Regions from separate parts of the Massilia sp. NBRC 108631 genome, predicted to be linked through region 2. Evidence: predicted binding sites of a transcription regulator. Region 2 holds the regulator's gene; the other holds the start of a gene.
What was found. The regulator FliA, encoded in region 2, starts transcription of late flagellar genes. The targets are predictions, from matches to a motif close to CTAAAGTTTNNNNNNNNNNNGCCGNTA.

Region 1: the regulator FliA is predicted to act here: its motif matches at 12,092-12,118, upstream of AC6H42_RS26010 (DUF5610 domain-containing protein).

Annotation. Positions count from the first base shown of each region.
Region 1 is NZ_BAAKJE010000244.1:29,412-44,684, reverse strand. It holds gene AC6H42_RS26070 (hydrolase) at 1-374, opposite strand, end outside; gene AC6H42_RS26065 (MFS transporter) at 486-1,640, opposite strand; gene AC6H42_RS26060 (hypothetical protein) at 1,833-3,275, opposite strand; gene AC6H42_RS26055 (LLM class flavin-dependent oxidoreductase) at 3,348-4,358, opposite strand; gene AC6H42_RS26050 (dipeptidase) at 4,488-6,005, shown strand; gene AC6H42_RS26045 (TraB/GumN family protein) at 6,303-7,181, shown strand; gene AC6H42_RS26040 (hypothetical protein) at 7,187-7,660, opposite strand; gene AC6H42_RS26035 (hypothetical protein) at 7,812-8,117, shown strand; gene AC6H42_RS26030 (VanZ family protein) at 8,114-8,509, opposite strand; gene AC6H42_RS26025 (SDR family NAD(P)-dependent oxidoreductase) at 8,877-9,641, opposite strand; gene pyrF (orotidine-5'-phosphate decarboxylase) at 9,726-10,550, shown strand; gene sbcB (exodeoxyribonuclease I) at 10,604-12,052, opposite strand; gene AC6H42_RS26010 (DUF5610 domain-containing protein) at 12,155-12,721, shown strand; gene AC6H42_RS26005 (GGDEF domain-containing protein) at 12,718-13,701, opposite strand; gene AC6H42_RS26000 (helical backbone metal receptor) at 13,823-14,611, shown strand; gene AC6H42_RS25995 (HPF/RaiA family ribosome-associated protein) at 14,662-15,033, opposite strand; gene AC6H42_RS25990 (MFS transporter) at 15,139-15,273, opposite strand, start outside.
Region 2 is NZ_BAAKJE010000049.1:21,280-36,552, reverse strand. It holds gene AC6H42_RS05720 (flagellar hook protein FlgE) at 1-312, opposite strand, end outside; gene AC6H42_RS05715 (flagellar hook assembly protein FlgD) at 347-1,027, opposite strand; gene flgC (flagellar basal body rod protein FlgC) at 1,053-1,460, opposite strand; gene flgB (flagellar basal body rod protein FlgB) at 1,463-1,876, opposite strand; gene flgA (flagellar basal body P-ring formation chaperone FlgA) at 2,032-2,751, shown strand; gene flgM (flagellar biosynthesis anti-sigma factor FlgM) at 2,834-3,139, shown strand; gene AC6H42_RS05690 (flagella synthesis protein FlgN) at 3,147-3,611, shown strand; gene AC6H42_RS05685 (hypothetical protein) at 3,674-5,332, shown strand; gene motD (flagellar motor protein MotD) at 5,369-6,151, opposite strand; gene AC6H42_RS05675 (flagellar motor protein) at 6,153-6,902, opposite strand; gene AC6H42_RS05670 (RNA polymerase sigma factor FliA) at 6,884-7,615, opposite strand; gene AC6H42_RS05665 (MinD/ParA family ATP-binding protein) at 7,633-8,457, opposite strand; gene flhF (flagellar biosynthesis GTPase FlhF) at 8,450-9,907, opposite strand; gene flhA (flagellar biosynthesis protein FlhA) at 10,109-12,250, opposite strand; gene flhB (flagellar biosynthesis protein FlhB) at 12,247-13,464, opposite strand; gene AC6H42_RS05645 (hypothetical protein) at 13,699-14,580, shown strand; gene AC6H42_RS05640 (DUF4214 domain-containing protein) at 14,637-15,273, shown strand, end outside.

The DNA.
Region 1 (15,273 bases), on a different contig from region 2:
AGCATCTGCAGGGTCGGGAAGGTCACGCACACTTCGGTCCACAGGCCGGCGATGATCACGCGCTTGCGGCCGGTGGCCTTGATGGCGTCCTTGAAGTTCTGGTCCTCCCACGAGTTCATCGAGGTGCGGTCGATCGGCTTCTGGTCCGGGAACACGGACTGGATTTCCGGGATCAGGTGGCCGCTGAAGGTTTCCGACGCGATGGTGGTCAGGATGGTCGGCACGCCGAACAGCTTGGCGGTCTTGGCCAGGATTTGCGCGTTGTGCAGGATGGCGGTGCGCTCGTGAGACATGGTGCCGAACAGCATTTGCGGCTGGTGGTCGATCAGGGCCAGCACGCAGTCTTGCGGGTTGAGCAGGGTGTTGTAGGACATGGTTCTCTCCGTGAAAAGTAGGGGTGGCAAAGCACGTTCGCACTTTGCCAGCTTTGCCTGATTTGCACGTCTGCTATAAGGACTGCCCCTGCTCTTGCTTACGGGAGAGCGTTACTCCTTGCCGATAAATTCGCTGGCATATACCAGCGCGGCGATCAGCGGGAACGCGAGCCCGGTCAGCAGCACGCCGTGCCAGCCGTGGTGGGCGTACATCCACGCGCCCAGCGAGGAGCCGATGGCGCCGCCGCAGAAGAAGATCGCCATGTACAAGCCGTTCAGCCGGCTGCGCACGTCTTCGCCCAGCGCGAAGATGGCGCGCTGGCCGGTGACCAGGCTGGCCGACACGCCGGCGTCGAGCACGATGGAGGCGGCCACCAGCAAACCCAGGTCGAACATGCGCCCGCCCTGCAGCAGCAGCGGCGTGCCGAAGGCCAGCAGCGCGGCGGCCAGCGCCATGCCGGTGGTGGCGCGGCTCTTGCCTTGGTCGGCGCGCCGGCCGGCATACGGCGAGGCGATGGCGCCGGCCACGCCGGCCAGCGCGAAGATGGCGATGCCGGTTTGCGACAGGCCGAAATACGGCGCCGCCAGCACCAGCGGCACCGTGGTCCAGAACAGGCTGAAGGCGCCGAACATGCAGGCCTGGTAGGCGGCGCGGCGGCGCAGCACGGGTGTGCTCTTCAGCAACTGCCACAGCGAGGCCAGCAGTGCGCCGTAAGGCATGGTCGATACCGGCTGGCGCTTGGGCAACTTACGGTGCAGCAGCAAGGCCAGCAGCGCCGTGCCGATAGCCGACAGCACGAAGATGGCGTGCCAGTTGAGCGCGTCGGTGACCAGGCTGGACACCGGGCGCGCCAGCATGATGCCCATCAGCAGGCCCGACACCACTTTGCCGACGATCTGCCCGCGCATGTGGGGCGGCGCCAGGTGGGCGGCGAACGGCACCACCACCTGGGCCGCTACCGAGCCCAGGCCGATGCACAGCGCGGCGGCCAGGAACAGGCCGGCGTTGCTGGTGCTGGCGGCCACCAGCAGCGCGGCCGAGGTGGCCGCCAGGCAGGTGACGATGAGGCGGCGGTTTTCCTGCAGGTCGCCCAGCGGGACGATGAAAATCATGCCCAGGCAATAGCCGATCTGTGTCAGCGTGACGATCAGCCCCGCAGCGCCGGGCGACAGGCCGGTGGCCAGGCTGATGGGGCCGACCAGCGGCTGCGCGTAATACAGATTGGCGACGATAAGGCCGGTGGCGGTCGCCAGCAGCAGTACCATGCCGGAGGAAATCCCCGGCACGGCGATGGTTGGATTGGTGGTCAACGGAACTCCTGGATGCAGAACTACGAGTGCCAGGCCCTGCTTGGAAAATGGCGGGCTTAGCCGGACAAACATTGTAGTGGGGAATCCAGATCCCTGCTGGCGGCGGCCGGATATGACGGGTATATCCGGCCGGGCATGGCGGCGCCGCTACAGCGTGCGCAGGAAGGCGGTGAGGTCGGCTTTTTCTTTTTCGCTGAGCCTGGTTTCCAGGATCAGGTTGAAAAATTCCACCGTGTCTTCCAAGGTCAGCAGGCGGCCGTCGTGCAGATAGGGCGGGGATTCCTTGATGCCGCGCAGGGGAAAGGTCTTGATGGGGCCGTCTGACGCGGCCATCATGCCGTTGACGATGCGCGGCTTGTAGAAGCGTTCGGTTTTCAGGTTGTGCATCAGGTTGTCGGTGTAGTAGGGCGCGGCGTGGCAGGTGGAACATTGGGCCTTGCCGAAGAACAGTGCCTGGCCGCGCAGCTCGCTGTCATTGGCCTTGTTCGGGTCGAGCTTGCCGTTGATGCCCAGCTTGGGCGCGGGCGGGAAGTCCAGCAGCGCCTGGAACTCGGCCATGAAATGCACCTGGCTGCCGCGCTCGAGCGGGTTGATGCCTTTCTTGGTGGCGATCACCGGATCGCCGTCGAAGTAGGCGGCGCGCTGCTCGAACTCGGTGAAGTCCTCCACCGTCTTGAGCGCGCGCTGCGAGCCGAACAGGCGCTGGATGTTCAAGCCGCGCAAGGTTGGCGTGTCGATGCGGTGGCGGAAGATCTGCGGGCGGATGTCGCCCACCAGGTGCGTGGCGCCGTTGCTGTGGCCGTTGGCATGGCAGTCCAGGCAGGCCACGCCGCGGCTGGGACGCTCGGCGCGGCGGTCTTCGGTCTGGTTGAACTGCTGCTGCGGGAAGGGCGTGAGCAGCAGGCGCAGGCCTTCGAGCTGCTTGGGATTGAGCAGGCCATTGAACATGCCGTGAAAGTTGTCGATGGTGAGCAGCTTGCCGCCGGACACGTCGCCCAGGTCGGGCCGCGTGGTGAGGAAGATCGGCGCGGGGAACTCGGGCAGGAAGTGGTCGGGCAAGTCGAAGTCGAGGTCGAAGCGGGTCAGGTCGCGCTGCTCCTGGCGCTTCAGTTCGTCGATCTGGAATTGCGGGAACAGCATGCCGCCCTCGGCGTGATTGGGATGCGGCAGCGGCAGGAAGCCGGCCGGGAACAGGTCGCGCGCGCGGATGTCGTCGGCGCCCAGGTCGGCCAGGCGCTGCCAGCTCATGCCCGCTGGCAGCTTGACGCGCACCCCACCTTGCACAGGCTTGCCCCGGAACATGGTGGCGCCGCTGGGACGGTTGGCCAGGTCATAGCGCTGGGCCAGCAGCTCGCGCTGGCGCTGCATCAGGGCGGCGCGCGCGGCGCGCATGCGCGCCAGCGTTGCGCCGAAGTCTTCGGTGATGTCCACCTTCATGTAGCTGGTGGGACGCTCCGGCGGCGCAGGCGGATGGGACTGGACGGGCTGCGCGGCGAAAACGGCGGCCGCAATGGCAGCGGCGGCGGCAAGCGTGGCGATGCGGATGGCAAAGGCGGCGACGGCGCTGCCCGTGGCGGTCGGGGTTTTCATTGCACTCTCCTGCTGCGTGGCCGGGCAAGCTGCCCTGTTCCAGTTAAGCAGGCAGGAGAGGTATGGCTATGCTTAAGGCGTGCGCATTTGCGCTGGCTCAAGCCGCTCGCGGAGACCGGCCGTGATCTGGTAGGAATGCAGGCGCTTGCTGTGCTCGAAGATCTGCGAGGTGATCATCAGTTCGTCCGGCTGGGTGCTGTCGATAAAGCCTTGCAGCTGTTTTTTCACCGTCTGCGGCGAGCCGATCGCCGAGCAGGACAGCACCGAATCGAGCATGGCGTTTTCCTGCGGGCCCAGGCTCTGGCGGTAGTTGGCCAGCGGCGGCGGCAACTGCGACGGCCGGCCGGTGCGCAGGTTGACGAAGGCCTGCTGCATCGAGGTGGCCAGCAGTTGCGCTTCTTCGTCGGTGTCGGCCGCGAACACATTGAAGCCCAGCATCACATACGGCTTGTCCAGCTGCGCCGACGGCTTGAAGTTGGCACGGTACAGCGCCACCGCCTGCATCATCTGCGCCGGCGCGAAATGCGAGGCGAACGCATAGGGCAGGCCCAGGTGCGCGGCCAGCTGCGCACCGAACAGGCTGGAGCCGAGTATCCACAGCGGCACCTTGGCGCCTTTGCCGGGCACCGCCAGCACTTGCTGGCGCGGCGCGTCGGACAGGTAGTCCTGCAGCTCCAGCACGTCCTGCGGGAACTCGTCCGCGTCGGATGCCAGGCTGCGGCGCAGGGCGCGCGCGGTGGTCTGGTCCGAACCGGGTGCGCGGCCCAGGCCGAGGTCGATGCGGCCCGGGTGCAGCGCTTCCAGCGTGCCGAACTGCTCGGCGATCACCAGCGGCGAGTGGTTCGGCAGCATGATGCCGCCCGCACCGACCCGGATGGTCTTGGTGCCGGCCGCCACGTGCGCCATCACCACCGACGTGGCGGCACTGGCGATGCCCGGCATGCCGTGGTGTTCCGCCAGCCAGTAGCGCTGGTAGCCCCAGCGTTCACCGTGCTGGGCCAGATCGAGCGTGTTGCGCAGCGAGGCGGCGGCATCGCTGCCAAGCGCGATGGGGGAGAGGTCGAGTATGGAAAATGGCGTCATGGCTGTGATATGGCGGCGGCAAGCCGGGTTTCAATGAAGGCCCTGACGCGCTCATGGCCTTTCCGTTACACTTGTTTGGCTTTTTTGAAATTTTGTCCAGAACACTAACACTAACCCAAGAGACGAGACGTGAAGCTGAAAAAAATTGCATTGATAACCATGCTGGCGCAGGCCGTGCTCTACCCGGGCGCCCAGGCCGCCGCGCTGAGCGAGGCGGCCACCGCCACCGCCCGTTACGCAGTTGAAACCTATCCGCAACAGATGACCGCCGCGCTGGCCGCCATGGTCAGCTACAACACCGTGGCGGATCCGGCTTACACGGCCGACAAGAACCCGCAGCACATCGCCTTCAAGCAGATGCTGAAAGAGGAGGCCGCGCGCCTGGGCCTGGACTACAAAGACCATGGCTACGTCGTGGTAATCGGCCTGGGGGAGAGTGCTGACCGGGTCGGCATCATCACGCACGGCGACGTGCAGCCGGTGAATCCGGCCAAGTGGGCCAAGTCACCCTTCGAGCTGGACAGCACCAGCGAGCCGGGCCGCCTGATCGCGCGCGGCTCGGAAGACGACAAGGGTCCGATCGCCACTGCCATGTATGCGATGAAGGCCATCCAGGACCAGAAGGTGGCATTGAAAAAGCGCCTGGAACTGTACGTGTACATGGCCGAGGAATCGGACTGGGCGCCGCTCGAGGCTTTCCTGAAAGACCACACGCCGCCTCAGATGAACATCACGCTGGACGCCGAGTATCCGGTGGTGACGGCCGAGAAAGGCTGGGGCGCGGTGAAAGTGACCATGCCCGCCCAGCCTGTCCCGGCCGCGGCGGACAGCAAAGGCCCGCTGCTGAGCGAGTTTGCGGGCGGCTTCTTCGGCAGCCAGATTCCGGAAGACGCCAGCGCCGTGATCGCCAACGCGACGCCGGCGCTGGAAAAACGGATACGCGCGCGCGCCGCCGCGCAGAAGGGCATGCGCTACCAGTACGCCTGGCAGGGGCGCGCGCTGAAAATCACCGCGCTCGGGCTGTCGGCGCACTCGTCCAAGCCGGAAGACGGCGTCAACGCCATCAGCATGCTGGCCGACGCACTCAAGGTGCAGCCATGGAAAGCCACCGCCGCCGCCGGCATGGTGACCATGCTCAACGACCTGGTCGGCACCGGCATCCACGGCGAGCGCTTCGGCAAGGTGGCCTACCGCGACGACTTCATGGGACCGATGACGGTGGCGCCCACCGTGCTCAAGCAAAAGGATGGCGGTATCGAGCTGAACATCAATATCCGCCGCCCGAAAGGCAAGCCCGGCCCCCAGCTGCAAGCGGAGTTCCAGCAGGCCTTCGACCAGTGGAAGCGCACCCATGCGCCGCAGGCCGCCATCGCCATGCAGATCGGCGAGCCGTGGGTGCAGGCGGATGCGCCGCAGTTGCCGGTGCTGCTGGACGTGTTCTCGCACTACACCGGCATCCAGAACGCCAAGCCGATCTCGATCGGCGGCGGCACCAACTCGCGCCTGTTCCCGAAAGCCGTGGCCTTCGGTCCGGCCATGCCGGGCACGGCCTATACCGGCCACTCCGAGCATGAGTTCATTACCACCAAACAGTTGCTGTTGAACCTGCAGATGTACACCGCTGTGCTGGTCGAACTGGCACGTTGATGCAAGCTTGATATCGGCGCGGCGCACTTTTGTTGGTGCGCCGCGTTTTTTTTGCTCAGTCCGCCCCATTGTGTATTCCCACGCGGAAAAATAAGCCTTACTATCAATCGCAACAAGGCCTACTTTCACGCCGCTTCTTAGCTAAATCTCATCCTTTTCACTCACCATTTGGGATGCCGGATCGTCAACGATCCCGGCAGGGGACTCTGCATGCCACGTATATCATTGTCAGTTTGTGCATTGCTGTTTGCTGTTTGCCAGCTTGTTTGCCAGCCAGCCGTTAGCGCCGAGATGGAAATGAGCGCGCACGCGCAGCCGGCCGGCGCCATTGCCGCTGCCATGGAAGCGGCGGCGCCGCGCCGCGGCGCGCTGTTCAAGGTGCAGCACGACGGCCGCACCAGCTATCTGTTCGGCACGGTACACGCAGGCAAGCAGGCCTTCTTCCCGCTGGAACCGCAAGTGACGCGTGCGCTGGCCGATTCGAATGCGCTGGTGCTGGAACTGGACGTGCGTGCCAGCGAACCGTTCCAGGAGGCCCTGGCCGCGCACGGCCGCTATCCGAAGGGCGATTCCATCCGCAATCACCTGTCGCGTGAAACGCTGGCCCTGCTGCAGCAGGCGCTGGCCCGTGCCGGCATGTCGCTGGACAACCTGGAACAATACCGGCCGTGGCTGTTGGCGAACCTGCTGATCGGCGCCGAGATGGAACGGCACGGCTATATGCGTAGCCAGGGCGTGGAGCAGTTCCTGCTCAAGGAAGCCGCGCAGCACAGCAAGCCGCTGCGCGAACTGGAAAGTGCGGATTATCAATTGGGCCTGTTCGCCTCCATGAATGACGCGCAGCAGGAAACCTATCTGCGTGAGAACCTGGCTGAACTGGCCAGCGGCGTTGCGCTGAAAAAGACCGCCAGCCTGATCGATGCCTGGAGCAAGGCGGATGCGCCAGGCATGAACGAGGCCTTGCAATCCATGATACGCGGCGACAGCGTGTCCGCCGCCTTCATGGACCGTACGCTGCTGGGCAAGCGCAATCCCGAGATGGCGGCCTCGATCGAAAACATCATGAAGGCCGACCAGACGGCGTTCGTCGGTGTCGGCTTGCTGCACCTGCTGGGCGCGCAGGGCGTGCCCGAACTGCTGCGCCAGCGCGGCTACCAAGTGGAACAGATTTACTGATCCACTTACTGCGAGTCGCGCGAGATCATGCCGTTGGCATAGCGCACGCGGTCACCGCTCTTGTAGCTGGGCATGCTTTCTGCCAGCACGGTCTGGGTGGTGCCGTCGTCCATGCGCACGGTAACGCGGTAGATCTTGTCGCTGGGGGAGCCCATGCTGCCGCCGGCCGCCGCCGCACCGGCGGACAGTCCCATTGACGCGGCATCCTGCCGCGTGATCTGGTCTATGGTCTGGACCACGCCGCTGCCTGGAGTGCCGGCCTGCGCCATGCTGGCGGCGCTGCGCGCGTCGGGCGACGCCGTGGCAGGAGCCGCCTGGCCCACAGTGCTGGCGGTACTCCCGGTACCGGCGTCCATGCTGCTGGTGCTGCTGCCCCTGCTGGCTGTGCTGCCGCCATTGTCCATCGAGGTGCTGCGGTCCGAGGCGCAGCCGGCCAGCGCAAGCAGTGCGCAGGGCAGTAAAGTGTTTTTTATCTTCATGATGATCTCCGTTATGCGAGCATCCGCTCGAATAGTTTGGAGTTCCGATGATGCCATTCGTTTCCCCTGAAGCGTGCACCCTTGACGCATATCAAACGATTACCTGAAATGCTTGGCCATAATTGCGTGTCAGAAATCTATAGGGGGGGCTATGTTCCAGCGCAGGACCGACAAGGTAATTGAAGATTTGATCGCAGCTACCTGCGGGCTGCAGCCGGGGATGCGCCAGCGCCATGCGTATGCGCAGGCGCTGCTGGGACTGGTGCGCCTGGCGAAAGCCGAGCAGTTGCTGGAAATGCGGCTGGACGCGGAGCGGGCCAGCGGCAGCCTGGCCTGCGCCAGCCGCAAGCGGCAGACCCGCGCCATTCTGCGCAAGATAGGAATGGATGTGCGGCACCGCCAGCGCGAGCTGGAGTTCGGCCAGCACGGCCCGGAAGGCAAGAGCAGTCCGGGCTAGGCCGCCACCTTGTTGCGGTTCCACAGCAGCCACATGATGCTGGCCGTGACGAGGGCGGCGGCGGTGTCCACCGCCCAGTCCGCAACCGCGCCGTGACGGTAGGGCAGCAAGCTCTGTACCAGCTCATCGAGCGCGCCCATCGCCATGATGGTCAGCACCGATTTGATGGCGCGCCGCGCCGCGCTGCCGGTGCCGCCGGTAAACAGCAAAAAAGTCAGGCCGGCATAGGCGCAGGAATGCAGCACCACGCCGGGCGCGACCGAGCCGATGTCGCTGCGGGCGCCGGGAATGGAGCCGAGCACCAGTATCATCAGGTAGAGGACCAGTGCGGCGCGGTAGCGCAAGTTGGCGTGGGCGGATGTGAGGACGACTTGCTGAAGTAGGGAAAGCATGGTGCAAGGATAACATGCGGCAAAAAAAATGCCCGCTGGTTAAAGCGGGCCGTAAAACCCATATCCGGGTCAAGAGAGCAGAGAATTCGGGTGGTGCGCACTGGGCGCACCGTTCTGTTGCCACGCATATCGGTTGCATGTGCAGCAGATGAAACAAGTTTATACGCCCCATATGACGCCAGCGTGACATTTCTCAAGAGGGCGCAAACAAATTCCGGGCAAAAAAAAGCCCGCTGGTGAAAGCGGGCTTAAAACTATTATCTTGGAGGAGAATAGTGGAGACAGGTGCAATTATGCTGCGGCACAGCATATATGTCTAATTTTCGTTTTAGATATCAGGCATAAGTTTTTTATATAACTGTCCCGCTTATTCCTTGACCGGTACCGTGTAGTTCAGGGCCAGGCGGCCGCCGTCGACGAACAGCGTCTGGCCCGTCATGTAGGTGGCGTCGTCGCTGGCCAGGAAGGCGGCGATGGAAGCGACTTCCTCGGGTTCGCCGCAGCGGCCCATCGGCGTGCGCGACAGGATGGTGTGGCGCGCCTCCGGGCTGCCCAGTACGGCTTTCTTGGCCAGCTCGGTGAGGATGGTGCCGGGGCCGATGCCGTTTACGCGGATGCCGTGCTGGGCCAGGTTCAGCGCCATCACCTTGGTCAACTGGTTGATACCGCCCTTGGACACCACGTACGGCACCTGGTCCGGTATCGCCAGTTCGGAGTTGACGCTGGACATATTGATGATGCAGCCGCTGTGCTGCCTGACCATCTGGCGCGCCACGGCCTGGCTGCACAGGAACATGGATTTGAGGTTGATGCGCATCACCCGGTCGAAATCGTCCTCGGTCAGGTCGAGGAAGTCGGCCTTGTGGGTCACGCCGGCATTGTTGATCAGGATGTCGATGCGGCCGAACACGGCCATGGTTTCGGCCACCAGCGCATCGACGTCGGCTTTCTGGCTCACGTCGGCAGTGTAGAAACGGGCTTGGTCGCCCAGCGCCTCGGCCGCTTGCGCGCCTTCCGGCTTGATGTCCACCAGCATCACTTTGGCGCCCTCGGCGATCAGCCGCTGGGCGCAGGCGAGACCGATGCCTTGTGTGGCGCCGGTGACAATGGCTACTTTTTGGGATAGTTTCATGGTGTGGTTCCTGGGGTTGATCGATGGGGCGAATTTTACTTCACGCTATAATGCCGGGTTTGCATTTCAATCGGAGGGGTGGTCGTGAATTTCATTAACAAGCTCAATGCCGCATGGACGGCCAACGACTCCCTGCTGTGCGTCGGCCTCGATCCAGACATGGGCAAGCTGCCGGCCCAGTTCCAGCAAGACCCGAACGGCATCTTCAACTTCTGCAAAGAGATCATCGACGCGACGGCCGACCTGGCCTGCTCGTTCAAGCCGCAGATCGCCTATTTCGCCGCGCTGAGCGCCGAGCGCCAGTTGGAAGCCATCTGTGCCTACGCGCGCCAGCACTACCCGCACATCCCGCTGATCCTCGATTCCAAGCGCGGCGACATCGGCGCCACCGCGCGCCAGTATGCGCGCGAAGCCTACGACCGCTACGGTGCGGACGCGGTGACGGTCAGCCCCTACATGGGGTCGGATTCGGTGGAGCCGTACATGGAATGGGCCGACCGCGGCGTCATCGTCCTGTGCCGCACCTCGAACGCGGGCGGTTCGGACCTGCAGTTCTTGAACGTGGACGGCAAACCGCTGTACCAGCACGTGGCGCGCCTGGTGGCGGAGAAGTGGAACGCCAACGGCCAGTGCGCGCTGGTGGTGGGCGCCACCTTCCCAGAGGAGCTGGCGCAGGTGCGCGCCATCATCGGCGACATGCCGCTGCTGGTGCCGGGCGTTGGCGCGCAGGGCGGCGACGTGGCCGCGACCGTGACGGCCGGCCGCACCGCGAACGGCACCGGCATGATGATCAATTCCTCGCGCGCCATCCTGTACGCCGCGCAGCAGCCCGGCGAGGACTTCGCCATGGCCGCGCGCCGCGTGGCGCAGGAAACCCGCGACGCGATCAACGCCCACCGCGCGGGCTGAGCACCGGCGGCTTACGGCGCCAGCCGCCTGGCCCGCCGGCGCCGCCAGCGCCCCTAGTAGCGCTGCGGCGCCACCATCTCCGCGTAGTCGTACAGCGCGCCGAGAATCTGCTCGCCGCGCTCGTCGGCGGTTTCGGACAGCTGGTCGATCTCGCCGAACAACTGCTCCACCGTCCTGGCCCCGGCGGCGCCGTCGAACAGGCGCGCGGCGCGGTGCGCTTCCCAGTGCTCGGCTTCCTGCTCGCTCAAGGTCTGCGGGAAGTTGCGCGCGCGGTAGCGGAACACCAGTTCGCCCAGGCGTGCGTCGTCGAACGGCGGCGTCATCATGGCCAGCTTGGCCGGCGTTTCCTTGCGCATTGCATCGAGCAGGCGGCGGTCGTCCTTGCCGACGAAGCCACCGTACAAATCCTCGTCCACATCGGTTTCCTCGGCCGCGCCGGGACGGTGGTAGACCTGGGCCCACAGCGCAGCCAGGTCGGGCCCGGCCGCGGCCGTCTGCGCGTGGCGCCTGGCTTGTTCCACGTCGATGCCCCAGCGCGCCGCCATCGCCGGCGACAGCGTCTTCAGGTTGGACACCAGCATGGGCGACTTGTTCAGGTGCACGCTCTTGATCGGCAGCCGCGTCACGCCTTCCGGCAGTTCGCTGCTGCGCGTAAACATGCGCATGCGCACCGTGTCCGCGTCCAGGCCATACAGCTCGCTCGGGTCGTAAGCGCAGTCCCAGACGATGACTTCGTTCTTGTTGGTGGGATGCGTGCCCAGTGGCCATACCAGCCCGATACAGCCGCGCTCAGCCGGGAACATGCCGGACACATGCAGGAAAGGCTGGCGCAGGTGCGGCAGCAAATGCATGCCGATCTCGTCGGCCACGCGGTCCTTCTTGTGCAGGGCGAAACAGAAGTCCCACAGTTTGGGCTGCTTTTGCTTGATCAGGCGTGCCAGGCCGATGGTGGCGCGCACGTCGGACAGCGCGTCGTGCGCGGACTCGTGCAGCAGGCCGTTGGCTGCCGCCAGGTGCTCCAGGCGGAAGCTGGGCTTGCCGTCTTCGCGCAGCGGCCATTCTATGCCTTCCGGGCGCAGCGCGTACGTCATGCGCACCACGTCCAGCAAGTCCCAGCGGCCGCACTGGTTCTGCCATTCGCGGGCATAGGGATCGATCAGGTTGCGCCAGAACAGGAAGCGCGTCACCTCGTCATCGAAGCGGATGGTGTTGTAGCCCACGCCCACCGTGCCGGGCTGGGAAAACGCCTGCTCGACGGTGGCGGCGAACTTGTGCTCGGGCACACCCCATTCCAGGCATTGCTGCGGGGTAATGCCGGTGATCAGGCAGGACTGCGGATCGGGCAGGAAGTCGGGCGCCGGCTGGCAGTACAGCATGATAGGCTCGCCTATCTCGTTCAGGTCGGCATCGGTGCGGATCGCGGCAAACTGGGCCGGCCGGTCGCGGCGCGGCTGCGCGCCGAAGGTTTCATAGTCATGCCAAAGGAAAGTTTGCTGGCTCATGGATTCGTTCTATCGGTGGGAGGTATGGCTGCAGTTGGGCTACAGTTCGCCGTTTTCTGGCCGATATGATAAAGGGGAATGGCGTAAACAAGGAGAGCGATTATGGTAAATCCGACTTCACTGAAGCCCGGCGGGGCGGTTGCCGCGCCGCTGGCCAGGGCAGACGCCACCGATTCCGCGCCGCCGGCCCGGGTGCAGGCGCGGCAGCAGCTCAACACTTCCATCATGGAAGCGTCGATGTCGGTGGCCATCAAGTCCGGCAACGAACCGCTGGCGCTGCTCTACAAATCGGCGCTGACCGGCATCAACGAGGCGCTGGCGCCGGACTTCGGCCCGGACGCAATCCAGAAGGCGGCCGGACAGGACAATACGCCGGAAGGGACGGCGGGCCGCATCGTATCGCTCAGCACGGCGTTCTTCGACGCCTTCAAGGCGCAGAACAAGGGACTGGACGACGAAGCGGTCCTGCAGAAGTTCATGGACACCATCCAGGGCGGCGTCGACCAGGGTTTCAAGGAGGCGCGCGGGATACTGGAAGGGCTGCAGGTGCTGCAGGGCGATATCGCCGGCAATATCGACAAGACCTACGAGCTGGTGAAGCAGGGCTTGCAGCAGTTTGCCGACAGCAAGCGGGCGCCGGCCCCGGCGGACGACGGCGCGAACGCCTAGGAGAACAGCGTTTCCTGCACCGCCACCTGGTTGCGGCCGCCGTCCTTGGCGCGGTACAGCGCGGCGTCGGCGGTGGCGATCAGGCCATGGTCGTCCTGGCCCGGCAGCAGGCTGGCCACGCCCAGCGATGCGGTCAGGTGCGGCAGCGGCAAGCGCATGTCGCGGAACACCACAGCCTGGCGAATGCGCTCGCACAGGCGCTCGGCCACCACCACGGCCACCTTGTCGCTGGTGTCCGGCAGCAGCACCATCATTTCCTCACCGCCATAGCGCACCGCGCAATCGGACGGCCGCAAGGCGCCGCTCAGCACTTGCGCCGCCGCGCGCAGCGCCTGGTCGCCGGCCAGGTGGCCATGGCTGTCGTTGAACAGCTTGAAATGGTCCAGGTCGATCATGATCAGCGACAGCGGTTTGCCGGCGCCGTGCGCGCTGGCCACCATTTCCGGCAGCAGGTCATTCAGCCAGGCCCGGTTGTACAGGCCGGTGAGCCCGTCTATCATCGACATCTGGCGGTAGAACTCGCCCAGTTTCTGGCGCCGGCGCAACTGCGCGTTGGCGGCGCGGATGCGGAAGGACAGCAGGCGCAGCAGGTTGCGCGCCACGCCGTTCGATTCGTCGATCAGCCGCCACACGATTTCGGCCTCCACCACCAGCAGCTCGCTGGTCTCCAGCGCCGTCATGGCCGACAGGTTGGCTTCCTCGTCCAGCACCGACTGCTCACCCACGCTCTCGCCCGGCAGCACCTTGCTGACGGTGCCGTCGGCCATGCCGGTGCGGGTGTCGGCGCTTACGGACAGGGCGCCGCTGAGCACGATATACAGCCGCGCGCGGCTGCTGTCGGTGACCGATTCGCCTTGCTGCAGTTGCACCACGGGGCAGTGCGCCAGCGAGCGCGCCGCCAGCGCGGCGTCGGAATCGCGGAACAGCTGCAAGTCGTCGATCCGGTAGCCGGACTCGCTAAAGGTGGTGATCTGCTTCAAGATAAGTTCCGAAAAAAAGAATGAATACTGTGAGGCAATCATAGCGCAAACCGCGCGCGTGGCTACACTGCGCGGCCGCCTTGTGTTTCAATACTGCGACGAACCACAACACGATAAAGCAATGATGTATACCGACGCCCTGGGACAGCCGCATCCCGCCGATCCCGACGCCCGCATCGTTTCGCTGGTGCCCTCCATCACCGAACTGCTGTGCGAGCTGGGACTGGCCGGACAGCTGGTGGGCCGTACCGGATTCTGCATCCACCCGGCGGAAACGGTGCGCGCGATTGCCAAGGTGGGCGGCACCAAGGACGTCAACCTGGGCAAGATCCGCGCGCTGGCGCCGACCCATGTGATAGTCAATATTGACGAAAACGAAAAGCCCACCGCCGACGCGCTGGCCGAATTCGTGCCGCACGTGGTGGTGACCCATCCGCTGGCGCCGCGCGACAACCTGGCGCTGGCGCGCCTGATGGGCGGCATCTTCTGCGCGCAGGCAAAAGCGGAAGCCTGGTGCGCCGCCTTCGAGGCCGAGTATGCGGCGCTGCAGGCCATGCGGCAAGCCGGCCCGGCGCCCGCGCAGACCGTGCTGTACTGCATCTGGCAAGATCCCTGGATGAGTATTTCCAGCGACACCTATATCGCGCGCATGCTGGCAGAGATGGGCTGGCAGGTGCCGCAATTGGACAGCGGGCGCTATCCGCGTTTCGACTGGACGCCGCAGCTGCTGGCGCAGATCGACCAGGTGCTGCTGTCGTCCGAGCCCTACCGTTTCACGGAGGCGCACGTGGACGCGCTGGAACGCCAGATCGGCAAACCGGTGCAATTGGTGGATGGGGAAATGCTGTCCTGGTATGGCAGCCGCGCGTTGCAGGGGCTGGCCTACCTGCGCCGGCTGGCGCAGCGCTAGTGCCTGGTACAGGCGGCTAGCTGCTGGCGGGCCGGCGGCCTATGGTGGATTTATTCGGTGGTTTCTTCGTCGGCTGCTTCCGACACCGCTTTCGACAGCGGCACGTTGCGCTTGTCGTACAGGCGGCCCAGGGCGCTGTCGATGGCGCGCTTCAGCTTGTCGGCCGCGCCGTTGATGGCCTGGTGCAGGGTGGCGGCGTGGTCGCTGACGGCAATCGGCTGATAGCCGGTGATGCGCGCTTCCATAAGGCAACGATTGTCGCCGTCAGCCGATTTCTGGCTGTTGTTGTCGCTCAGGTGGACTTCGACTCGGGTGATGTGTTCGGCAAAGCGGCTGATGGCTGCGGTGACGACGGTTTGGACATGGTCATTCAGGCCAGCATGACGTTCGATGGTCTTATCGGTGTTGACATTGATTTGCATACACTGCTCCCGTTTGTTCATCAAAGCGTACCCGGTTCAGGGGGGACGCGATTCCATCTTACTCCTTTTGTTGCGGCTTGCCAGTTATTGAAGCTTAGCGTTTGCTTAAGCTGCCTTCGACCGCACTGCGCGCTCGGCGTGCGGAAAGCGGTCCATGCGCGACAGCACCGGGAACAGCACGCTCCACAGCCCGGTGACGGCCAGCGTGGCCATGCCGCCGAACACCACCGCGCGCGTCAG
Region 2 (15,273 bases):
GCCGTTGCGGCTGTACTGCACGCCGCCGCTGGGCGTGGTGGTGCGGAAGAAGCCGCCGCCGTTGATGGAGATGTCGAGCGGGTTGTTGGACGTTTCGATATTGCCCTGCGTGAATTGCTGCGCCAGGCGCGACACCGACACGCCGATACCGGCGTTGTTGCCGCTCACGCCGTTCAGCGAGTTGGCGTACAGGTCGGCGAATTGCGCCTGCGAGCCTTTGAAACCCACGGTGCTGGCGTTGGCGATGTTGTTGCCGATGACGTCCAGCGATTTGGCTGCGGCGTTCAGGCCGCTGAGTCCTTGTTGGAACATGATTTCCCCTATGCGGTGGTGGGTGACAAAGTAATTACAGGATTTGCTTGATGTCGGACATGCTCAGCTGGCCCGAGGTGGGCACGTTGAGCTTGACGCCGCCGGCGCCGGTGGACACGCTGGCCACCACGCCGAACTGCAGGCCCAGCGCGTCTTTCAGCACCTTGCCGCCGGAGCGCGCTTCGACGCTGAACACGTAATTGCCGTTGGGCAGGGTCTTGCCGTCTGACGTCTTGCCGTCCCAGGTAATGGGCAGGGTGCCGGCCGGCTGGTCTTCCAGCTGGATGGTGTCCACTTCCTTGCCGGCGGCGGTCTTGATGACGATATTCACCGTATCGGCCGGCGTGCCCAGGTCGATGCCCAGGATGGCCTTGCCGTCAGCCAGGCCGACGTTCTTGCCCTCGGACAGCACGCCGTGGTTGATCATGCCGGCCGCCTGCACGCTCTCGGCCGACTGGTAGCTCGACTTGAGCGACTCCAGCGTGGTGTTCAGCTTGTTGACGCCGGTCACCGTCGACAGCTGCGCCAGCTGGCTGGTGATCTGCGCATTGTCCAGCGGGCTCATCGGGTCCTGGTTTTTCAGCTGGGTGACCAGCAGGGTCATGAACTTGTCGGTGTCGGCCTGCACGCTGTCGGTGGCGACGGCCTTTTTCGGGTTGACGGCGTTCAGCAGCACGTCGCTGACGGGCGCGGCGGTGGTGGCGGCGGTAGGCATCGATTTCTCTCTTGTTTAAATGGGCTTATTGACCGATGGTCAGCGTTTTCAGCAGCAGGGACTTGGCCGCGTTCATGGTTTCCACGTTGGTCTGGTAGGAGCGCGACGCCGACAGCATATTGACCATCTCGTCCACCACGTTCACGTTGGGCATGCTGACATAGCCCTTGTCGTCGGCCATGGGGTGCTTGGGGTCGTACACCTGCTTGAGCGGCGACGGATCTTCGATCACGCGCTGCACCTTGACGCCGGTGGACGCGCCGCCGTTGGCGGCCGGCTGCGCCTCGAACACCACCTGCTTGGCGCGGTAGGCCTCGCCGCTCGCGCTGGTGGCGCTGTCGGCATTGGCCAGGTTGCTGGCCACCACGTTCAGGCGCTGGGCCTGGGCGCTCATGGCCGAACCGGAAACGTTAAATATACTAAACAGCGACATGGTTATTGTCCTCCCTGGATCGCCGCCATCAATCCCTTGATCTGGGAATTGATCAGCGTAATGCCGGCTTCATAGCGCAGCGCGTTGTCGGCAAACTGGTTGCGTTCCACATCCATGTCCACCGTGTTGCCGTCCACCGCCCCCTGCACGATGCCGCGGTACTGCAGCGGCGTACCGTCCGGCAGCGTGCCAGCTCCTTGCTGGGGGACAGGGAAATGTTTCTGCGCCGTCGTCTTCAGCGGCTGGGATGCGCCGGCCATGGCGCTGGTCAGGGCGGCGGTGAAGTCGATGTCCTTGGCCTTGTAGTTCGGCGTGTCCGCATTGGCGATGTTAGACGCCAGCACGGTCTGGCGCTGCGAGCGCAGGCTCAGCGCCGTCTCGTTAAAGCGCATGAATTCGTCCAGTTTTCCTAACATCGCTACCTCCGGCCCACTTTCTATTGGTGACAGGATCGATGATACGGATGGGCATGGCGATCCGATCGCGCGAGCAGCCCCGGATTTGCCGTCTTATTCCCCGCTTCGGCCGCGCGCGCGCGGGCTATCATGGCCACATTCGAAGGGAACCGACCATGAAACGCACACTGTTGACCGCCATATTGATGCTGAGTGCCACGCTGGGCGCCGCCGCTGCCCAGGCCGTGGCCCAGCAGCCGGCCGCGCCGGCGCGCCAGGACCTGGGCGCCGTGCGCCAGGCCGTGGAGCAATTCCTGCAGACGCAGACGGTGGGACTGCCGGGCGCCGTCACGGTCAACGTGGGTGCCATCGACCAGCGCATGGCGCTGGCCCCCTGCCCCCAGCTGCAAGCCTTTTTCATGCCCGGCGCGCGCGCCTGGGGCAAGACCACGGTAGGGGTGCGCTGTGCGGCCCCTTCCGCATGGACGGTGTATATTCAAGCCAATGTGACGGTGCAGGCCGACTATGTGGCCAGCGCCGTGCCGCTGGCCCAGGGCCAGCCCATCGAGGCGGGCCAGCTGGTGCTGGTCAAGGGCGATTTGACAACATTGCCGGCCGGCATAGCCACCGACATCGGCCAGGTGGTCGGCCGCAGCGCCGGCGTGTCGCTGGCGGCGGGCACGCCGATGCGGCTCGACACGCTGCGCAGCAAGCAGGTCATCACGGCCGGCCAGCTGGTGCGGGTGGTGTCCGGCGGCGCCGGTTTCCGCGTGTCGGCCGAGGCCCGCGCGGTGGCGGCCGCGTCCGAAGGACAGATCGTGCAAGTGAGGACTGCCGGGGGGCAGCAGGTCAGCGGCGTGGCGAAAGCCGGGGGCCTGGTGGAGGTGGCGTTCTAATAACGCTAAAGTTTATGATCACGGCGCCGTTAATTACTCAGATCCCGGGGTTTTTATGCCCCAAACAGATGAGGATATTGCTGTGAAAATTAACGACTCAGTCAAGAGCACGCCTGGCCTGCCGGCCTCGCCTGCCACCAGCACCACCGCGCGCGGCGCCGACAAGGCCAGTAGCGCCCCGATCAGCACCGACAGCGTGAAACTGTCGGCACAGGGCCAGGCCATGGCCGCCAGCAGCGCCAGCGGCAGCAGCGCCGTGTTCGACACGAAAAAAGTAGAACGCATCAAGCTTGCGATTGCCGATGGGCAATTCCAAGTCAATTCCGAAAAAGTGGCGGACGGCTTGCTGGAAACAGTCAAGGATCTGCTGCACTCACGTAAAAGATAGGTAAACCATGTCCTCCGTCTCCCCCATGTCCAGTCTGCGCGAAGAACAGCGCGTCATCACTGCCCTGCTGGAAGTGTTGAAGCAGGAACAGCAGCAGCTGGTGGCGGCGGACATCGATGGCCTGACGGAACTGACGCCACGGAAGTCTTCCCTGGTCAACGATATGGCCGTGCTGGCCAGCCAACGCCACAACGCGCTCGGCGCGGCAGGCTACAAGGCGGAAGAAGCCGGCATGGAAGCGTGGCTGGCCGCCAGCGGCGACCCGGAAGCGGCCCCGCTGTGGGCCCAGGTACTGGACCTGACGCGCGAAGCCAAAGAACTGAACCGCCTGAACGGCACCCTCATCAGCAAACACCTGAGCCACACCCAAGGCGCGCTGCAAGCGCTGCGGCCCCAGGCGCAAGGCAATTTCTACGGCCCCAGCGGCCAACCCACGACGGCCAACCCGCGCCGCGGCTTCCTGGCAGGTTGACAGGCGTCAATCTTCATTTGGAACAACGTTGCATTTAATGCAAACTATTGCATAATGCAACCATGCACACACATACCTGCCTTGCCGCCAGCGTCCTGACGCTGAACTTTGCCGCAGCGCTAGCGGCCACGCCCACATCCCAGGCCGCCGCGCCGTCCGTCACTGCCGCGCTCGACGGCGAGCGCCTGGGGCTGTACGACGGCAGCCAGTTCCGCTACGACGACGGCGGCTGCGGCGGCTGCGCGCCCAAACAGGCGCTGTGGTATTTCCAGGGGGAAGGCCTGGCCGTGCCGCGCCGGCCGGCCGGCCCGGCCACCACCAGCCCCGTTCCGGCCCCGGACGCTTCGCCCGCCCTGCCGGACCTCGTTTGGCTGGGCGCGCCTCAGTTGATCCGGCAGGCCACGCTGGCGCCGTCCGGCCGTACTCTGCAGGCGCCCGGCGCGGCGCCGCTGGCCATGCAACTGGCGCCCAGGATCGCTTCCAACCGCTCCTATTTCAATGCCGGCAGCCTCGACTTCTTCCGCCAGCGCGACGTGCGCGTGCGCGGCACGCTGCGCGACGTGGCAGGCAAGCCGACCTTCGAAGCGCGCACCATCTGGCCGCGCGACTTCGTCATCGACGCGGCGTCCATGCGCCGCCAACCGCTCAGTGCCGGCGACAGCCTGGCCGGCTTCGTGCGCCACGAAAACGGCGGTGCGCGCAGCGCTTACGCCACGCGGCTGATCTGGGAACGCCAGCCCGGCGCCCAGCGCGACTGGCGCGGCAAGCCGGTGCTGGCCGTCGTGCTGAACGGCGCCCAGGGCGACGACGACGAAGCCTACGGCGGCCACTTCGCTGTCGCGACCGGCCGCATGGGCCGCAACGGCGAATGGGCCGACTGGATGGTAAACAATTTCTACAACCTGGACAGCTACAGCGAGAAAGGCGTGATCGCGTCCATGGTGCCGATGGATAACTACCTGATGGACCTGAACAGCGGCCAGCAATACTACCGGCCGTCGACCATGCTGGTGGCGGTGCTGCGCGACGCGCGCACCGCGCAAGCCTTCCAGGGCAGCATGCAGGACACCTTCCGCCGCTTCTACAGGCACGACTTCCGCTACCGCCACGCCGCCGCCAACTGCGCCGGCATCAGCGTGGACGTGTTCAAGGGCCTGGGCTGGCAGCTGCCCGAGCAGGGCCCGACCAGCCGCCTGAAGGCGCTCGGCGCTTACGGCTACAAGGCCGCCAAGGACATGAGCCTGGCCAGCGGCCACAAGGCCTACGACTATTTCACCGAGGAACAGACCCGGCTCTACCCGGCGGTGGCATTCGCCGCGCTGGGCCAGGATTTGCTCAAGCTGCTCGGCGGCGGCCCGCAGGAACGCGCGCTGAGCCCGTACGAGCGCCAGCTGCAGGAGGACGTGGAAGCGCTGGTGCTGGTGCGCATCCCGCAGGTGCCGTCCAGCCGCGCGTTCGGCTCGGCGCCGGTGTTTTCCATAGACGAGTACCTTGCGCGCGCGCCGCAGGACGAGTCGCAGTGGCAGATCGTGCCGGTGCCGCCGCGCCCCTTCCCGCCCGAGCTGCGCGAGGGGCCGGCGCTGGCAGAAGAAAGCGCCCTGCCCGTCCCTGCCCCGGTGGGCGGTTTGCTGCTGGGCGTGGCGGGCGTGGGCGCCGGCTGGCACTGGCGGCGACGCAAAAACAGCCGCAGGGAGGCTTGGCAGCGCGCCGCGCCGGCGTAGCCGCACCGCTGGCCGCTTGCGCGGTGCGCGCCAGCGCTACGGCGGCGGCGCCGGGGCCGGCGGCGCGGTCGGCACTTCCGTGGACGGGTCGGGAATGCCGGACAGGATGGTGACCGCCACGCGGCGGTTGCGGGCGCGTCCGTCCGGCTGGTCGTTCGGCGCCACCGGGTGGTTGTCGGCATGGCCCACCGCCGTCAGCCGCGACGGCGCCACGCCGGCGTCGATGAACAGGCGCACCACGGCGCCGGCGCGCGAGGCCGACAGCTCCCAGTTGGACGGGAAATTGTTGTTGCGGATGGGCTGGTTGTCGGTGTGGCCTTCCACCTGCACCGCGTGCGGGTCCTCCTTCAGCAGCACCGCCACCGCCTGCAGCGCTTCGCGCGATTCGCTGGTCAGCACCGCCGCACCGGGATCGAACAGCACGCTGGCGTTGATCTCCACGCTCACGCCGCGGCTGTTCTGCGTCACCCGCACCTTGCCTTCCTTGACCAGCGGCGCCAGCGTGGACAGCAGGTCCTGCGCCAGCCTGGTCATCTGCTCCTTTTCCTTGCGCAGCAGCTCGGTGCGCCGGCGCAGCGCGGGATTGGGAATCGGCAGGTTCTGCACCTGGGTGTTGATGGGCTTGGCCGCGCCCTGGCCGCCGAAGGCGTCGCCCAGCGCGTCCGAGAAGATCTTGTACTTGCCGGTGTTGACGGCGGCGATCGAATACATCACCACGAAAAAGGCGAACAGCAGGGTGATGAAGTCGGCGTAGGAGATCAGCCAGCGCTCGTGGTTCTCGGCCTCGTCGTCGAATTTCCTGCGCGCGCGGCGTTCCATGTCAGTGGTACTCGCGCAGCAAGGTGGCGATGCGCTCGTCGATCACGCGGCTGTGGTCGCCCGTGGCGATGTCGTAGAACACGGCGGCGGCGATTTCCTGCTGGTGCACGTGCTGCGTGACGATGTTCTTCAGCTTGTTGGCGATCGGATAGAAGAACAGGTTGGCCATGCCCACGCCGTAGATGGTGGACACGAAAGCGATGGCGATACCCGAGCCCAGCTTGGCCGGATCGGCCAGGTTTTCCATCACCTGGATCAGGCCCAGCACGGCGCCCAGGATGCCGATGGTGGGCGAATAGCCGGCCGCCGATTCCCAGATCCGCACCGCCTGGCGCTCGGCGGTCTCGTAGGCCGTGATTTCGGTGTCGAGCAGGTTGCGCAGCTTGTCCGGGTTGATGCCGTCGACAATCAGGCGCAGGCCCTTGACGTTGAACTTGTCTTTCGACACCAGCATGTGGCGCTCCAGCGCCAGCATGCCGTCGCGCTTGGCGGTGGCGTTCCAGGCGCCGATTTCGCGCGCCAGCGAGATGCGCGTGTCCGGCGGCGGCGCCACGATCCACTTGGCCATGCGCAAGCCGCGCACAAAGGTGGCCGGCTTGGTCTGCAGCAGCACCGCGCCCAGGGTGCCGACCACCACGATGGCGAACGCGGCCGGCTGGAGCAGCGAGCTCAGCTTGCCCCCCTCCAGGCCCTGGCCGACCAGCACCCCGGCCACGCCCAATATCAATCCTGCTATGCTGGCCCAGTCCATGCCTGCTCCCGTAACGAGGCGCGCAGCCGCGCTACCGCTTGCGTATGCAGCTGCGATACGCGTGATTCGGACACGCCCATGACGGCGCCAATTTCCTTCAAGTTCAATTCTTCCTCGTAGTACAAGCCCATCAGCATCTTCTCGCGCGGCGGCAAGGCGTCGATGGCGTCGATCACGGCCTGGCGGAAGTCGGTGTCGAGCAGCGCGCGCAGCGGGTCGGCGTCCTCGTCGCTGTGGAAGCGGTCGAGGAAGCTCTCGCCGCCGTCGTCGTCGCGGAAGTCTTCGTAATAGATCAGCTGGTGGCCGCCGCCCTCGGACAGCATTTCCTGGTAGTCGGCCAGCGACAGCTTGAGCGACTTGGCCACTTCCGATTCGCTCGGCGGACGGCCCAGGCGCTGCTGCAGGGTGGCCATCGCGGTTTCGATCTTGCGCATGTCCTGGCGCATGCTGCGCGGCATCCAGTCGCTGTTGCGCAGCTCGTCGAGCATGGCGCCGCGGATGCGCATCACGGCATAGGTTTCAAACTGGGCGCCGTGGGTTTCTTCGTAGCGGTTGATAGCATCGAGCAAGCCGATCATGCCGGCCTGGACCAGGTCATCCACTTCCACGCTGGGTGGCAATTTGGCCTTCATATGGTGGGCCAGCCGCTTTACCAGCGGCATGTGCTCCGTCAGCAGCGAGTTCTTGTCCGCTTTCCCTTTGGCCGTGTACATATCGTTTCTAGTTTTTCTCAGACGCTAAAATGGTTGCTACTCCCCGTACGGAATTGAGGCGCACCGGCCAGCGCCAGACGGCCTGCCAGTTGCCGGAACGCGACCGATGCACCGGCCAGAGGAAAGGCATCGACCACCGCGCGCCCCAGGCGCGCCGCGCGCTGCAAGTACTCATCGGCCGGCACCGAACCCATGGAAACCAGGGTGACGGCCAGGTATCGGCTTGCCGCTTGCGCCATATTATCGTAAACCACCTTGGCTTCGGCCTCCGATGCGCCCGTGACCACGATGCCGAAGGGCCGGCGGCCCAGTTCGTGGTTCAGCCGCTTGATCATGCTGTAGGCGTTCTTGATCGAGGTGGCGCTGTTCGACACCTGCACCACGATGTCGGAACTGGCCATCACCGGCACCGGGAACGCCTCGCCGTCGAACTCGCCGTCCACGATCACCAGGCCGGTCTGCTTGGCCAGCACGTCGAAGGCCTTGGCCAGGCGGCGCGTCTCGTCCGGACCGGAGCGGGCCACGCCGCGTGTCATCGATACCACACCGAAGCCCTGCGGCACCTGGTGGATCACCTGGTTCAGGCCGCATTCCTGGCGCGCCACGTCCAGCAGGCTGGCGCCGTCGTCCACGCCCAGGCGGGAAGCGACGCCGTGCGCGCTGGCGCAGGCGTCCACCAGCAGCACGTCGTTGCCGGCGCGCGCCAGCGAGGCGCCCAGGTTGACCAGCATGGCGCCCTTGTCGTCCTGCGGGGTGGCGGAAAGGAAGGTGACGATGCGCGGCTGCGGGCCAGCCAGCATGCGGCGCAGGCCTTCGGCCTGGTCGAAATCGAAGTTAGCCAAGGCGCACCTCGCGCAGGCCGATGTCGTTGGCGGCGTAGCCGGCGGCGGCCATCACCAGCGGCAGGTCGCTGTCGGCGTACTGGCCGGCGGCGGCGCCCTGCTTGAGGCGGAAGGCGCGCTCGATCAGCGCGGCCGGGTCGGCCAGGTGCAGGTCTTCCGGCACCCGCTGGCCGCTCGAGACGTAGAACATATTCAGTTTCTGGCGGATCACCACGTCCAGCAGGTTGCCGATGGAGGCGGCCTCGTCCAGCTTGGTCATGATGCAGCCGGCCAGGCCGCTGCCCTGGTAGGCGCGCACCACTTCGTTCAGGGTTTCCTGGGTCGAGGTGGCGTTCAGGCACAGCAGGCGCTTGACGTTGGCGTCGGTGCCTTGCAGCATGGCCACCTGCTCGGCCACCATGTGGTCGCGCTGGCTCACGCCGACCGTGTCGATCAGCACCGTGTGCTTGTTCCGCAATTCCTTCAGGGCGATGCGCAGGTCGGCCTCGTCCTTGACCGAGTGCACCATCACGCCCAGGATCTTGCCGTAGATGCGCAGCTGCTCGTGGGCGCCGATCCGGTAGGCGTCGGTGGTGATCAGGGCCAGCTTGTCCGGGCCGTGGCGCATCACGCAGCGCGCGGCCAGCTTGGCGGTGCTGGTGGTCTTGCCGACGCCGGTGGGGCCGACCAGCGCGAACACGCCGCCCTGCTCGATCAGCGCGTCCTCGTTGGCGATGGCCGACAGGTTGCGGGTCAGCACGGTCTTAATCCAGCGCATGCTGTCGGCGGCGTCGCGGCCGGCCGGCAGCTTGTCGATCAGGTAGCGCGCCAGGCTGGCCGAAAAGCCGGCCGCCAGCAGTTCGCGCAGCACGGCGGCCTTCTGCGGCTCGCGCTGCTGGGTCGAGCCCCAGGAGATCTCCGCCAGCTGGGTTTCCATCATGCCGCGCATGGCGCGGATTTCATTCATCATGCCGCTCATTTCGGCAGCCGCGTTGGCCTTGGCGCTGTTGACGGCGTCGGCCACCATGGCGCTGATGCGGTCCAGGTCCAGCGACGGCGCCGCAGCGGGCGCGCGCACGGCCTGGCGCACCTGCGCTTCGGCCGCGGGACGCGGCGCCGGGGCTGCGGCGCGCGGGGCCGCGGCCCCGGCCGCGCCGCGCTGGGTGGCGGCGCGCATCGCTGCGGCGTCGAGCGCCTCCATCGGCGACATCGGCTTGGCGGCGGCCACCGGAGCCAGCGGCGCAAGGTAGGACGGCGCTTCCGGCAGGTCCAGGTAAGGGTTGGGCTGCGCCATCGGCGAGTCCGGGGAAGGCTGCGCCAGCGAGGCGGCATCGTCGTTGGCGAGGGCGAGAATTTCCACTTCGCCATCGGTTGGGCGATTCGACAAGATCACCGCATCGGGCCCCAGGGCCTCGCGTACTTTGCGCAATGCTTCACGCGACGTAGGTGCAGTAAATTTTTTGACGTTCATGACCAGTTCCCCTGTTACGCAAGTGCCGCGACTTCAAGTCGGACGCGGCTCACTCTCATGCTGCCATTATTGACGATGCATCAGAGAAACGATCGGGGGAACAGGGAGGAAAACCGCCCCTTATTCCAGAATGGCAAAATCGAGCCTGGCCCCATTTTCCTGCGCGGAAAGAGGGGTCAGGCTCGATTTTGCTCGGGGGAATTACTGTGCGCCGACCAGGGCGGTGACGCGGATGGTTTTGGTTTCCGGGATTTCGGCGTGCGACAGCACCTTGAGCTGCGGCAGGGCGCGGCGCAGGAAGCGCGACAGCAGGGTGCGCAGCGGACCGGGCACCAGCAGCACCGGCGTCAGCCCCAGCGCTTCCTGCTGCGCGGCGGCGGCCTGGGCCTGCTGGGCGATGGTGTCGGCCAGGCCGGGCTCGATGCCGGCGCCTTCCGGACCGCTGGCGGCCAGCGCCTGCATCAGCAGGCGTTCCAGGCGGTTGTCCAGGGTCATGACCGACAGCTCGCCGCCGGACGGGAACAGCTGCTGCACGATGGCGCGGCCCAGCGAAATGCGCACCAGCGCGGTCAGCTCGTTCGGGTCCTGGGTGTGCACGGTGTGCTCGGCCAGGGTCTCGATGATGGAGCGCATGTCGCGGATGTGCACGCCTTCGGCCAGCAGGTTCTGCAGCACTTTCTGCAGGGTCGACAGCGACAGCATCTTCGGCACCAGGTCTTCCACCAGCTTGGGCGATTCCTTGCCCAGGTGGTCCAGCAGCGCCTGCACTTCGGCGCGGCCCAGCAGTTCGGAGGCGTGGGTGGTGATCAAATGGTTCAGATGGGTGGCCACCACGGTGCCGGCGTCCACCACGGTGTAGCCCATGGTTTGCGCCTGGTCGCGCAAGCCGGCGTCGATCCAGATGGCCGGCAGGCCGAAGGCCGGGTCTTCCGTCACCAGGCCGGGCAAGGTGCCGCTGGCCATGCCGGGATTGATGGCCAGGAACTGGCCGTTGAACGCTTCGCCGGCGCCCACTTCCACGCCCTTGAGCGCGATGCGGTAGGCCGACGGCTTCAGCTCCAGGTTGTCGCGGATGTGCACCGGCGGCGCCAGGAAGCCCACTTCCTGCGCGAACTTCTTGCGGATGCCCTTGATGCGCTTGAGCAGCTCGCCGCCCTGGGTCTTGTCGACCAGCGGAATCAGGCGGTAGCCCACTTCCAGGCCCAGTGTATCGACCGGCAGGATGTCCTGCCAGGACGCTTCTTCCTGCTCCGGCGCGCCAGCCGCGGCGCTGGCGGCCGCCGCCGCTTCCGCGGCCGGGGTGCCGGGCGCGGCCCCGTCCGCGCCGCCGGCGCGCGCCTTGGCGCGCTTGTCCATCAGGTAGCCGGCGCCGCCCAGCACGCCAGCCAGCAGCAGGAACACCAGGTTGGGCATGCCGGGAATCAGGCCCATGCCGCCGATGATGCCGGCGGTCACGTACAGCACTTGCGGCTTGGCGAACAGCTGGCCGATCACCTGGGTGCCGATGTCCTGCTCGCTGGCCACGCGCGACACCACGATACCGGCGGCGATCGAGATCACCAGCGACGGGATCTGCGCCACCAGGCCGTCGCCGATGGCCAGCAGGGTGTAGACCTTGAGCGCTTCGCCGAAGGCCAGGTCGTGCTGGATCAGGCCCACCAGCAGGCCGCCGACGATGTTAATCACCGTTACCAGGATGCCGGCGATGGCGTCGCCGCGCACGTATTTCGAGGCGCCGTCCATGGCGCCGTAGAACTCGGCTTCCATCGACACTTCGCTGCGGCGCTTGCGCGCTTCGGCTTCGCCGATCAGGCCGGCGTTCAGGTCGGCGTCGATCGCCATCTGCTTGCCCGGCATCGCGTCCAGGGCGAAGCGCGCGCCCACCTCGGCGATGCGGCCCGCGCCCTTGGTGACCACGGTGAAGTTAATGATGGTCAGGATGATGAACACCACGATACCGACCGTGTAGTTACCGCCGATCAGGAAGTGGCCGAACGCTTCGATCACCTTGCCGGCCGCGCCGGCGCCGGTGTGGCCCTCGGTCAGCACCACCCGGGTGGAGGCCACGTTCAGCGCCAGGCGCAGCATGGTCGACACCAGCAGCACGGTCGGGAAGGCCATGAAGTCGAGCGGTTTGACGGTGTACAGCGCGGTCAGCAGCACGATGATGGACAGCGCGATATTGAAGCTGAAGAACAGGTCCAGCGCGAAGGCCGGCAGCGGCAGGATCATCATCGCCAGCAGCATGATGATCAGGATAGGCGCGGCCAGGCTCTTGCTGCCGGCGCCGCTCATGCCGCCGACAGTGCGGTTCATCCATTCTGGCATTCTGATGCTGTTCATGATGCTGCTCCGTTGCTGTTGTCGCGGTTCTTATCGGTTTTGTTCTGCAAGGCTTGCTGCCTGGCCAGCTTGGCCGCCTCGTAGGCCGGATGGTTGGGGTCCATATCGTTCGGCACGTCGAGCCTGGTCGGACGGTCCGGATAGCGGCCGCCCGGCTTGAAGGCGCGCAGCTGGAACACATAGGCCAGCACTTCGGCCACGGCCGCGTACAGGCGCTGCGGAATCTCGTCGCCGATGTCGCTGTGCTTGTACAGCGCACGCGCCAGCGCCGGCGCTTCCAGGATCGCCACCTTGTGCTCGCGCGCCAGCTCGCGGATCTTGGCCGCCACTTCGTCGGTGCCCATGGCCACCACTTTCGGCGCGCCCGACCCTTCGGTGTACTTCAGCGCCACCGCGTAGTGGGTCGGGTTGGTCACCACCACGTCGGCGGTCGGCACGTCGGCCATCATGCGGCGCTTGGCCATCTCGCGCTGCAGCTGGCGGATCTTGCCCTTGATCTGCGGATTGCCGTCCGACTCCTTGGACTCCTGGATCATTTCCTGGCGCGTCATTTTCAGCTTGTTGGCGTAGTGCCACATCTGGTACGGCGCGTCGATGGCGGCGATCAGGCCCAGCGAGCCGACGATGAACAAAAAGCTCATGCCCAGCATGTCCAGCATGTGGGCGCTGCCGAGCTTGAACGGCTCCATGGCCAGGCCGATCACGGCGTCTTTCTGCTTCATGACCACCAGGTAGGCGACGAAACCGACCACGATGGTCTTAACGATGGCCTTGACCAGCTCCACCAGCGCGTTGGTCGATACCATATTGCCCAGGCCGCGCATGGGGTTGAGTTTCATCAGGTTGGGCGTGACGGCCTTGCCGCTGAACAGCCAGCCGCCCACCAGCAGCGGCGACACCAGCGCCACCACCATCACCGCCACGCCCAGCGGCAGGCAAGCCAGCAGCACGCGGCCGACGTCCACGCCGACACGGGTCAGCAGCACGTCGGCATTGAAGATCTGCTCCTTGTCCAGCGCCAGGCCGGACACCATGGCCGAAGACAGGTCGCGCACCAGGCTGGAACCGAACATCCACAGCATGGCGCCGGCCGTCATCAGCACCACGAAGGTGGCCACTTCACGCGATCGGGGAACGTCGCCTTCTTCACGCGCCTGCTCGAGGCGCTTCTGTGACGCCGGTTCTGTCTTTTCGCTTTCGCTTTCTTCCGCCATGGCCGCCCCTGCGCTTCATTCAACTGTACGCAGTATGCCAGCGGCAACTTTGTTTCCATCGGTAGAACAGCAGGGAATTGGCCTGCTACTTCCGCGCCACAACTTGCTTTTTGCAATGAGAAAGATTCGATTGCCGTTGTTGAAAACGCCAATATTCGCATGCTATATTGCAAACACCCGAGCGCCCTTATCGCTCCATCCCGCCCTGGAAATAGGGCAGAAAATACGTCTGCCATGGAAATTTCCAATTCCGTCGTCACGCTCAAACCAGGCATTTACATCCTGCGCCATCCCAAGGGCAAGCTGCCGCCGCTGAGCATTTCGCGCGCGCCCGCCGACGCCTCGCACAGCGGACGGATCGAAGCCCTGTGGACGCCCGGCACCCAGGGCGCCGTGCTGCGCGACGGCAGCGACTGCATCGTCATGCACGTGCTGGACGCGCCGGTCGAGCTGCTGGTGAGCGCTTTCCTGGCCCATGCGGGCGACGCCAAGCCGGCGCTGCGGATAGACCGCGTGAGCCTGGACCAGGCGGGCGCCGAGGCGGCGCTTGCGCCGGCCGCCGCCGCCGCGCCCGCCGCGCCGCAGCCCGGCCGTCCCATCGAAATCAGTCCGCAGGGCCTGTCGCTGATCGGCCATATGGAACGCAACGGCGACGCGGTTGCCGCCGAAGGCCAATACCTGGGCAAGCCGGACGCCAACCTGCGCCTCGAGGGCTTCCAGTTGATGTGGCCCGACCGTCCGCAGGGTGTCGACCTGGCCTACAGCGTATCGCTGGAAGGCAGCGGTGCGCTGCCCACCGTCACCACCGGCCAGTTCTGCGGCACGCGCGGCAACGCGCGCCGCATCACCGAGGTCACCTTCACGCTGGTGGGCGAGCAGGCGCACCGCTTCGCGCTGCACGGCGTGGCGCATTTCTCCGGCGGTTTCATGGTGCCGGTGGTGTCGGGCCTGCCGTTGAGCGGACCGAGCGGCATGGAGCACCTGACGGCCATCAAGCTGGCGGCCCTGCCCGCAACGCAGGCCGAGGCGCAGGCACCGAATCCATGGGCGAAGTCGGCCCGCACCAAGGTTTTCAAAGCCGGCGCTACCGGCTCGGGCAAGCAAGCCGGCAAGTAGCCCAGGCAATTTGCGGTTTCCGTACTTCGTGCTCGCAACTTCAAGGAGAATGAAAGATGTACGACTCAGATACCAGTACCGTCACCAGCGCATTGCAAGGCACCAGCACGGCGGTGTTCACCGACGACACCATCGCGCGCATCCTGGCGCTGACCAGCAGCGCGGGCGACCCGGCGATCAAGATCGACAACGCTCCCACCATCGCCGCCAACGGCACGGTCACCTTCTCCGCGGGCACCGAACTGGGCTTCGTGAACGTCACCGGCACCGGCACCAACCTGAGCATCACCGGCGAGGCCAGCACCATCATCCTGGGCGGCACCGGCAGCGCCAACCTGGTGGTCGGCAATCCGAACGACACCGTGGTCAGCGGCGGCCAGCCGCCGGCCGTCACGTTCATGGGCGGTCCGCCTCCGAATGTCCCCGAGGCGCTGCTCACCGCGCTGGCCAACGTCGATCCGCAGGCGGCCCGGGTGGTGGTGGGTTCGGCCGGCAATGACAAGATTACCGTGGTCGACAAGAAGAACACGCTGACCGTGCTGGGCAGCGGCGACAGCACCGTCATCACCGGCCACGGCGTCGACACGGTCCAGGCCACGCTCGGCAACAGCACCATCATCGGCGGCAACGGCGACTACGCGGTGGTAAAGCTGGCCGGCAACTCCAGCAACTACACGATCCAGGGCACCGACG